3 regions of the Streptomyces sp. NPDC058637 genome follow, and region 3 is predicted to be linked to each of the others. Evidence: riboswitches for the same ligand, from Rfam matches in the RefSeq annotation. Region 3 holds a riboswitch; each other region holds the start of a gene.
The links. Region 3 has a riboswitch for cobalamin ahead of ACFWVP_RS02470 (CbtB-domain containing protein). Riboswitches for the same ligand answer to the same signal wherever they lie in the genome.
Positions count from the first base shown of each region.

Region 1: another riboswitch for cobalamin. It lies ahead of ACFWVP_RS00530 (prenyltransferase/squalene oxidase repeat-containing protein); the one in region 3 lies ahead of ACFWVP_RS02470 (CbtB-domain containing protein).
Region 2: another riboswitch for cobalamin. It lies ahead of ACFWVP_RS04120 (ABC transporter substrate-binding protein); the one in region 3 lies ahead of ACFWVP_RS02470 (CbtB-domain containing protein).

Region 1 is NZ_JBHXRD010000001.1:115,835-119,097, forward strand. Features, by position in the region: gene ACFWVP_RS00515 (3-hydroxybutyrate dehydrogenase) at 1-446, opposite strand, end outside; partial or broken gene ACFWVP_RS00520 (esterase) at 684-851, shown strand; gene ACFWVP_RS00525 (hypothetical protein) at 833-1,297, opposite strand; cobalamin riboswitch at 1,505-1,628, shown strand; gene ACFWVP_RS00530 (prenyltransferase/squalene oxidase repeat-containing protein) at 1,735-2,988, shown strand; gene ACFWVP_RS00535 (SCO2322 family protein) at 2,985-3,263, shown strand, end outside.
Region 2 is NZ_JBHXRD010000003.1:84,721-87,983, reverse strand. Features, by position in the region: gene ACFWVP_RS04125 (acyl-CoA dehydrogenase) at 1-722, shown strand, start outside; cobalamin riboswitch at 1,008-1,195, shown strand; gene ACFWVP_RS04120 (ABC transporter substrate-binding protein) at 1,253-2,299, shown strand; gene ACFWVP_RS04115 (FecCD family ABC transporter permease) at 2,371-3,263, shown strand, end outside.
Region 3 is NZ_JBHXRD010000002.1:75,171-78,433, reverse strand. Features, by position in the region: gene ACFWVP_RS02475 (CbtA family protein) at 88-873, opposite strand; gene ACFWVP_RS02470 (CbtB-domain containing protein) at 900-1,115, opposite strand; cobalamin riboswitch at 1,152-1,281, opposite strand; gene ACFWVP_RS02465 (histidine phosphatase family protein) at 1,391-1,990, shown strand; gene ACFWVP_RS02460 (4'-phosphopantetheinyl transferase) at 2,084-2,794, opposite strand; gene ACFWVP_RS02455 (metallophosphoesterase family protein) at 2,791-3,263, opposite strand, start outside.

The DNA.
Region 1 (3,263 bases), on a different contig from region 3:
CCGTGCACGGACGAGATGTTGACGACACGCCCCCAGCCGCGTTCGTACATGCCGGGGAGCGTCCGGCGCAAGATGCGGAACGGCGCTTCCACCATCACCCGGTGGATCAGTGTGAAGCGCTCGGGCGGGAAGTCGTGCACCGGTGCCACATGCTGCAGCCCGGCGTTGTTGACCACGATGTCCGCGTCCGCGGGCAGCGCGTCCACCGCCTCGGCCACGGAGAGATCGGCCACCCAGGCCGTTCCGCCGATCCGCTCGGCCAGGTCCTTCGCCGCCTCCGCGGCCTTGTCCACCACGTGGACATGGGCGCCCGCGGCGGCGAGCACCTGGGCACAGGCCAGTCCGATGCCGCTCGCCGCACCGGTGACCAGGGCGGTGCGTCCGGCCAGGAACCGGTCTGCGGGCGGTGTGGGGGGTGCGTGGTCCGGGGTCCGGGAAGTCTGCATGGGCGTCACCGTAAGGACGTCACCGCCCGCATCACACGGGGTCGGTGCACACACCCTCGGGCGGGGCCATGGTGGCGGCGTACATGGTGCGGGGCGGGCGGCGGGCGGGCGGTCCCCGCCGTTCTCCGCGGCCCGCGGCGGGCGCAAGAGGGGCGCCGCACCCAACGGGAATCGGCGGATGTCCGTCCGCCACACGGGCGGGGCGCTCCCCGGCCCATAGTTTCCGGCCGGTAGGTCGCGCACGTGGCGGCGGGACGGGCCCGCACCCCGGGCGGGTACGTCCACGCGAACGGCTCCGGGCAGCACATGGGCCTGTACAACGTGTTCGTCACGCACACGCTCAGAAAGTCACCGACGGGCCACTTCGTGATCGCCCACTCCGGCTGTCAGGCCGGGTCCTCGTAGTCGCCCCTGATCTCCTCGGGCAGTTCGCAGCCGTCCTCGACCGCGGTGAGCGACACGATCTGCTCCGTGCCGAAGCCGGCCATCGCGTAGTGCCGGGCGTACACCTTCCAGCCCCGCTTGGCGAGGGTGCGGAAGGTGACGTCCTGCTCCGCGTGGCTGGAGACGATCTCCCAGTCCTGCTGGCGCAGCTGCCGCACGGCCGCCTCGAAGGCGTCGGCCGCCCCCGCGGCCGGTGCGTCGCCCATCCAGGGCGCGATGCACTCCTGCCAGTCGCCCGCGGGCAGACCGGCCGTGGAGGTGTCACCGGCGGGAAGTCCCGCGGTCCCGGCGACGGCGGCTATCTCGCCGGTCACCGTCTCCTTGGTGAACGGCACGGTGGGCACGGGCGACGGTTTCGGCGCGGCCCCCTCCTCGCCGACGAGACCGCAGCCCGCGGTCACCGTCATGAATGCACTCACCGCGGCGGCCACGGCCGCCGTTCCTCTTGTACGCACTGGTGCTTCCCGCCCCGGTCGATCCTGTCCACGGGCGCCCGCCCGTTGACCCCCGCCGGAGTTTCGCACGGGCTTTGACCTGCTGGGAAGCCCTTTCCCCGGGATCGCGGCCGGTCCCGTGGGCCGTGCGCCCGGGGAGGGCGCGGAGCGCCCCGGTAGAGTGAGCGGGTCGTCATCATGCCCGTACGGGGGGAAGCCGGTGCGAATCCGGCGCTGGCCCGCAGCCGTCATCCGTCCCCAGGGACGGTCAGCCGGAATGCCCCGTGTGTGAGCGTGACCGGCTCGTGCCACCGGAACCCCGGTGGCCGGCACCGTCGAGGTATACGGGGCCGGAGCCCGGTGCATCCGTGTGCCCGAGCCCGGTCCTCGCAGGAGAGGCCCATCCCGCCATGACCGTACGCCGCCGCGCGGCAGCGCTCGCGATCACCGCCGTGCTCTGTGCCGCCGCCGCCCCCGCGGCGGTCGCCGCCCCGAGCCCGTCCCCCTCTCCGTCGGCGGCGCTGCCGCCGGGTCTGTACGGGACGAAGGACCCCACGTACGACGGCGTGTGGCGCCAGTCGGTGGCCTTCCTGGCGCAGAAGATCGAGCTCGTCACGCCCGCCACGCAGTCGGTGGACTGGCTCGTCGGCCAGCAGTGCGCCGACGGGGCCTTCACCTCGTACCGCGACGCCTCCGTGCCCTGTGACGACAAGACGGTGGCGGACACCAACGCGACCGCGGCGGCGGTCCAGGCCATGGTCGAGCTGGCCGTGCACCGCGAGGTCGTGGACAAGGGCGTCACCTGGCTGAAGTCCGTCCAGAACGAGGACGGCGGCTGGGGCTACAACCCGGGCAGCCCGAGCGACGCCAACTCCACCGCCGTCGTGATCGGGGCACTGGCCCGGGCGGGCGTACCGCTGGCCGCGGTCACGAAGGCGGGCGGCGGCACGCCGTACACGGCGCTGCGGTCGTTCGCCCTGCCGTGCGGGGGGAAGGACGGCGGGGCGTTCGCCTACCAGCCGGACAAGAACGGCAAGCTCACGGCCAACGCGGACGCCACGGCGGCGGCGGTGCTCGGCGCGATGGGCAAGGGCATGGCGGCCGGCACCTCCAACGCGGCGAAGGCGCCCTCCTGCGCCGAGGGCACGGACCTGACCCCGGAGCAGTCCGCGCAGAACGGCGCCTTCCACCTCGCGGGCGCCCTGGCCGGCTCCGGTCATCTGGAGCTGCCGCCGATGCCGGGCGCCGAGGACACCGAGCCGCAGCCGGACTTCGGCAACACCGCCGACGCCGTCGTCGCGCTGGCGGCGTCGGGTCACAAGGACAAGGCGGCCGGAGCGGTCACCTACCTGGAGAAGAACGCGCGGGACTGGGCGAAGGAGGGCGGCCCCGCCGCCACCGCGCAACTGGTACTCGCCGCGCACGCGACCGGGACCGACGCCCGTGACTTCGGGGGCGTCGACCTCGTCGAGCAGCTCAACGCGACGGGCCCGGCGCCCGCCGCGACCGCCGTGCCCTCGCCGACCGCGACCGCGCAGGAGCCGAAGGACACCAGCAGCGACGACGGCGGGCTCGGCGTCTGGTGGCTGGTCGGCATCGGCCTCGCCTTCGGCGCGGGCATCGGGTTCCTGCTCAGCGGACGCCGGAAGAACCAGCAGCTGTGAGGCGCCCGCCGGGCACCGCGGCACTGCTTCTCCTCGTCGGCGCCCTGCTGGTCGTGGCGGCCGCGGGGAGCGCGCGGGCGGCGGGCTACCGCTACTGGTCGTTCTGGGAGGGCGACGGCGGGAAGAACTGGACGTACGCCACGCAGGGCCCGTCCCTGGTGCGGCCCGACGACGGCGCCGTGCAGGGCTTCCGCTTCTCGGTGAGCGAGGACTCCTCGGACTCGGCGCAGCCGCGCCGCGCCCCGGACTTCGGGGCGATCTGCGCGGGCACCCCG
Region 2 (3,263 bases), on a different contig from region 3:
CCGTCATCGTCCAGTGCCGTGAACGCTGCGGTGCGCAGGCGCTGCTGGAGAACAACGGCATGGCCGAGCTCGTCACCGGCGTGGAGGGCGCCATCACCGCGGAGGGCGACAACGTCGCCCTGTACAGCAAGGCGGCCGCGGACCTCCTCTTCCCGGCCGGCCCCGACCGGTGGGACACGCCGCTCGACCGCACCCCCGGTGAGCTGACCGATCCGTACTTCCTCGGCAGGCTCCTCGCGGCCGTCGAGGAGATCTGGTTCGGCCGGGCCAGGGAGCGGGTGCTCTCGGCGACCCACGACGACAGGCTCGCACGGTGGAACGCGGGCTCCGGGCCCGCCCTGCGCGGAGTCGAGGCCCACGCATACCGGCAGGCCGCCGAAGCCTTCGCGCAGGCCCGCGCCGCGCTGCCCGGAGGGGCCGCGCGGGAGCGGCTGACGGAGCTGGAGCGGCTGTTCGCCCTCGAATGGGTGGCCCGCAACAGCGGCGACCTGCTGGCCGCGGGTCTCCTGAGCGCCGATCAGGTCGACCAGTTGCCCGACGCCACCGAGGAGCTGATCGCGGCCGTCGCCGCGCACGCCCCCGAACTGGCCGAATCCTTCGCGCTGCCCGCCGAACTGCTCGCGGACTGGCCGATCGCGGGACCCGACTACGCCGACGCGTACGACGACCCCGACGGGCCCTGGCAGGCCGGGGCGGCGCTCGCGTCGGCGGGCACGGTGTGAGCGCCGCACGAGCGGTTCACGGACGCCCCGGCACCATGGTCCCGGGCCGCCGGAGCGTGCGCGAGGCCGTGGAGATCCTCGGCTTGCGGGCCGTTCTGCCGGCGTACTGGGGCACCATCTCCCTGCTCGCCCGGCGTACGAAACCCCAGGCCGGTGGCGGCGAATCGGTTCGTCGCACACGCTGACGGCACGACGGGCGGCCGGTCCACGCGGGAGGTGCGCGGGGGTGTGCGGCGGACGCCCGCGCACCCCTTCCCGGCGCGTGCGGGCCGCCCGATCGCTGCGTGATAGCTTGCAGACGCCAGTCGCACTCCACGTGGAGTCAGGGAATCCGGTGAGAATCCGGAGCTGACGCGCAGCGGTGAGGGGGACGGGCGGGGCCACAGCCACTGGGACACCCTCGGGTGCCCCGGGAAGGCGTCCCGTCCGGACGAACCCGAGTCCGAAAACCTGCTGGCACCCCGCTTCCGTACCGGGAGCGGTATTCCGTACGGGCTTCGCGCAAGAGCCCAGAGACGCAGAGGGATTCCGTGCCGTCCATACCCAGAGCCGTACGCCGAACCGCCCTGCTCGCCGCGGGACTTGTCCTGACAGGTGCCTGCGGAGGCGGGAACACGAGCCCGTCCGGAGAGGCCGCGGAGGACGGCGGCGCCGGATATCCGGTGACGCTGCGGAACTGCGGTCGCACGGTGACGGTCGAGGCCGCACCGAGCCGCGCGGTCTCCCTGAACCAGGGATCGACCGAGATCCTGTTCTCCCTGGGCCTCGCCGACCGGCTCGTGGGCACCGCGACCTGGACCGACCCGGTGATGAAGGGTCTGGAGGAGGCCGACGCCGCGGTACCCCGCATCGCGGAGAACAACCCCTCGTCGGAGAAGGTCCTCGACAAGGAACCCGACTTCGTCAGCGCCTCGTTCGAATCGACACTCGGCAAGGGCGGTGTCGCGCCCCGCGAGCAGTTCGAGAAGCTCGGTGTGCCGACCTACCTCTCGCCGACCGACTGCACGGCCAAGGACAACACCGGCAGCAGCGACGGCTCCCGTACGAAGCCGCTCACCATGGACAGCGTCTACGGCGAAGTCCACGACCTGGCCAAGGTGTTCGGCGTACAGGAGCGGGGCGACGCGCTCGTCGCCGGTCTCCGGAAGCGGATCGGGACGGCCACCGCGGGCATCGACGCCTCCGGCACCACCCTGCTCTACTGGTTCGCCAACTCCGAGGCCCCCTACCTGGCCGGCTGCTGCGGAGCGCCCGGGATCATCACCGCGGAACTGGGCGCGAGGAACGTCTTCGACGACACCCGCGAGGAATGGCCCCAGATCAACTGGGAGACCGTCGCCGACCGGAACCCCGACGTCCTCGTCATCGGCGACCTGACGCGCAGGTCGCAGACCGCCGAGAGCGCCGAGAAGAAGATCGAGTTCCTGGAGACCAACCCCGCCACGAAGAACATGGACGCGGTCCGCAACAAGCGTTACGTCCTCCTCAGCGGTCAGGCGATGAACCCGACGATCCGCACCGTCGAGGGCGTGGAGGCGGTCGCCGCCGGGCTGCGCTCCTTCGGGCTCGCCGGGTGACGGTCACCCAGGGAGCGACCGTCACCGAACAGGACCCGGGCGGGCTTCCGGACAGGGCGCCCGTCCGCGTCCTGCGCGACGGACTGCTCTGGAGCGGCGGCGTCGCCCTGCTGCTCCTGTCCGTCGCGGTCGCCGTCACGATCGGGCCCGCCCGCATCTCCGTCCCCGACGTGGGGTCGGCGGTGGCCTCCCACCTCGGCCTCGGCGACACCCGGCTCACACCCATCCGGGACGGCATCATCTGGAACCTGCGCATGCCCCGCACCCTGCTCGCCGCGGTGTGCGGGGCGGGGCTCGCCGTGTGCGGAACGGTGATGCAGTCGCTGCTGCGCAACCCGCTCGCCGACCCGTTCGTCCTCGGCGTGTCCTCCGGGGCGTCCACCGGAGCGGTCGTCGTCGTCGTCCTCGGGGTCGGCGGCGGAGCGGTGTCGATCTCCACCGGGGCCTTCGTCGGTGCCCTGTGCTCGTTCGCCCTCGTGCTCCTGCTCAGCCACACCCTCGGCGGATCGACCGACCGGGTCGTGCTGTCCGGCGTCGCCGCCATGCAGCTGTTCTCCGCGCTCACCTCCTTCGTCGTGATGACGGCCGCCGACGCCGAACAGACCCGGGGCGTGCTGTTCTGGCTGCTGGGCTCCCTGAGCGGGGTCGGCTGGACCGATGTGTGGATGTGCTCCGCGGTGCTCGTCGTGACGCTGCTGATCTGCCTGGGACACGCCCGTACCCTCGACGCGTTCGCGTTCGGACAGGACGCGGCGGCGGCCCTGGGCATTCATGTCGCCCGCACCCGGATCGTGCTGCTCTGCACGACCGCGCTGCTCACCGCGGCGCTCGTCAGCTCGGCCGGAGCCATCGGTTTCGTCGGTCTCGTCCTGCCGCACGCCGCCCGCGCGCTGACCGGCTCGGGACACCGGCGGCTGCTGCCCGTCACCGCGCTCGCCGGGGCGGTGTTCCTGGTCTGGGTCGA
Region 3 (3,263 bases):
GCGGAGTGCCGAACCCGCCCACACAACGACGGAGCCCGCCGGATGTCTCCCCGGCGGGCTCGATCGTGAGGTCGGCAGGTGTGCGTGTCAGCTCACGGCACCCGCCGAGCGGGCAGCGACACGGTCGGCCGCCACCTCACCACCCGTACTCGGACGCGGCACCAGCAGCCGCTCCGTGAGGTGGCCGAACACGAGACCGAAGCTGACCCAGAGGGTCGTCTGGACCGCGAGTGTCGCCAGCCGGAACTCCCACAGCAGACTGGCGGGGAAGTCCGCGCCGACTTCGTTGAACGAGGGCAGGAAGGCGTACGCGAGCCCGATGAGAAAGACGTATGTTCCGGCCGCGGTGATCGTGGCGTTCCAGTTGCCCCACCGCGGTGCGAGCCGCCTGCCCGTGATGACGGCGGCCACCGCGAGCAGCACGCTGAGCGCGACCATCAGGAAGAACAGCCCGGTGCGTTGCCCGATGGTGTCCGGGTTCCCCACGGCCGGGGGGTTGGCCGGGTACTTCAGGAAGGGCACGACGTACACCGTCAGCAGGGCACCCCCTGCGATGAATGCTGCCGTGGCCCGCGGGCCGAAGGAGCCGATGCGGCCCAGGGCGTAGCAGAAGACGAGTGCGGCAATGCCGCCGACGGCCACGCCGAAGACCAGGACGCCGGTGGCGAGACCGCCGGTGGCCTGCATCGTGCGCGTGACCAGTTCCTCGCCGTGCTCGTGGGCGTGCGAGTGCGCCTGTGCCTCTTCCAGCGCGATGGCGGCGTCCACCCGCGACTCACCGAGGAAGTAGGCCACGGCAAGGGCGAGCGCGCCGGCCAGGAGGCCGGCCAGCATGCCGCGGATGAGCAGAGCTCTGACCGATACGGAGTTCATGAGACGTCCCTCTGGTTCCCGAAGTCTCAGTGGCAGGGGAAGCCGAGGAGGTGACGGCCGTCGTGGACCCACTCGTGCACGGCCTCGCCTGAGATGACCGCGGTGGCTCCCTGCTCGGCTCCGACGAAGTACAGCAGGACGAGCATGAGGATGCCGAAGAAGACGGCCCAGGGTGCGATGGCCTTCAGCGAGATGGGGGTGATGACCGGTGCGACGGTCGTGGGGGCGGCAGAATGTGCCATGGCAGAACCTCCTGTGGGAACACGCGTCCCTGTCGTGGTGCCTGAGACGAAGGTGCCGGGTCTGACTCCCCGCAGCGATGCGGGTACACAGTGGCGCGACCGTGCCGGATTCTCACCGGACTTCCGTTGCACCCTCGTCATGGGTGCCGCGACCATACCGCCTGCGGTTCGGCCACCGCCATGGTGCGACGGCCCCGACAACGGCCCGCAGGACGGGCCGTGTTCCCATAGGGCGCTCTCGCAGGAGGCTCCTGTTCAGGAAGGGGAGACAGAGGATGACGGTACGGGTGATGTTGATCTCACCGGCCATGAGCTCCGCGCTGCGGGGCGCCCGCTTCGAGGCCGACGCGCCCTTGGACGAGGCCGGTGCACGCAGCGCCACGGCCGCCGCTGCCGCCGGTGCGGTACCTGTCTCCGACCACCGGGCGCACGGCCCGTCCGTCCCCTGCCGACAGACCGCCGAGGCGCTCGGGCTCACCGGGACAGCCGGGCCTGCCGCGGCCGCCCGGCCCGAATCCGCCCTCCGCGACTGGGACATGGGGCGCTGGCGCGGTCGGCGGCTCTCCGAGGTGAGCGCCGCCGAGCCGGACGCGGTGACGGCCTGGCTGACCGACCCGTCGGCCGCTCCGCACGGTGGCGAGTCGCTGCTGGATCTGACGTCCCGGGTGGGCACGCTGCTGGATTCCCCGGCGTGGGGCTCGGGCCGACGGCTCGCGGTCGTCGAACCGGCGGTCGTGCGCGCCGCGATGGTCCACGCTCTGGGGCTGCCGATGGAGACCTTCTGGCGGCTCGATGTCGCCCCGCTGACCCTGACCGAGCTCAGCGGACGGTCCGGCCGCTGGAACCTGCGGTGCGGACGGCCGCTGGGCCGATAGCGGCCCGAAACCCATGGTGCCGAGCAACGTCCGGAGGGACCGGGCGACCGCGGTGACCTCAGCCATCAGGGAGCGCGACCGATCGTGGTGGCTTCAGCCGTGGGGAAGCGCGATCGCCGTGACCGCGATGCCGTTGTCGACCAGCCACTTCCCCTCGTACGACACCGGCATCCCCGGCGCCCGGCGCAGCAGCTCCGCGGTGAACGTGCCTTCGGTGGCGGTCTCGGAGCTCCGGTGGAACGTGATGTCGGCCTCGTCGAAGTCGAGTTCGATCCGGGTGATCGGGAACCACGTCTTGAACACGCTTTCCTTTGCGCTGAAGAGCAGCCGGTCCCAGTGCGGCATCGCGCTACCCGTCCCGGGTGTACGACCCGGCAGAACTCCCGGGGAGCCCCCTGGCAGCACCTCCGGGTAGATCCGCCGCCGCTCCGAGGGCAGCGACACCGCCTCCCACACGTCGGGCGGCAGCGGCTCGTTCGGCTCGGCGTCGATGCCGAGCGCACGGACGTCGGGCGCCCGGGCCAGCACCGCGGCACGGTAACCGTCGCAGTGCGTCATGCTGCCCACGATCCCCGCAGGCCACAGCGGTACGCCGCGGTGACCGCGCAGCACCGGCTGCGGCGGCAGCCCGAGGGTCGCCATGGCCCGTCTCGCACAGGCGCGTACGGCCGCGAACTCGTGCCTGCGCCGGTCCACGCTCGTGGCGACCAGCAGCGCCTCCTCCGGATAGAGGGTTCCGGCCGGAGCCTCCGTCTCGTACGTGTCCGCGCATGCCACGTACGCGGGAAGCAGCCGTTCGATCACGACGCGGCGCCCGCGTCCCCCGGGGAAGCCGGGGAAGTCGGGGAAGTCGGAGACCCGGGCATCCCAGGTGAACCGGGTGAACCGGATGCGGAGCGCGCGACGCCGGACGTCCCCGAAGGATCCGGGCCCGCCGGGGCACCCTCCCCCTCGTACGGGAGGATCTGCCGCAGCAGCCCGCGCGGGTGCCCGCGCTTGCGCCACTCCCGCGGGTAGCCGATCGAGACCTCCTCGAACCGCACACCGTCGTACCAGGTCGTACGGGGGATGTGCAGGTGCCCGTAGACGACGGCCGCGACATTGAAGCGGCGGTGCCAGTCGGCGGTGAGTTCCGTGCCGCACCACTGGGCGAATTCCGGGTACCACATGACCGACGTGGGTTCGCGCACCAGCGGCCAGTGGCCCGCGATCACGAGCGGGACCTCCGGGTCGTGCGCGGCCAGCCGCTCCTCGGTCAGCGCGACCCGCGCCC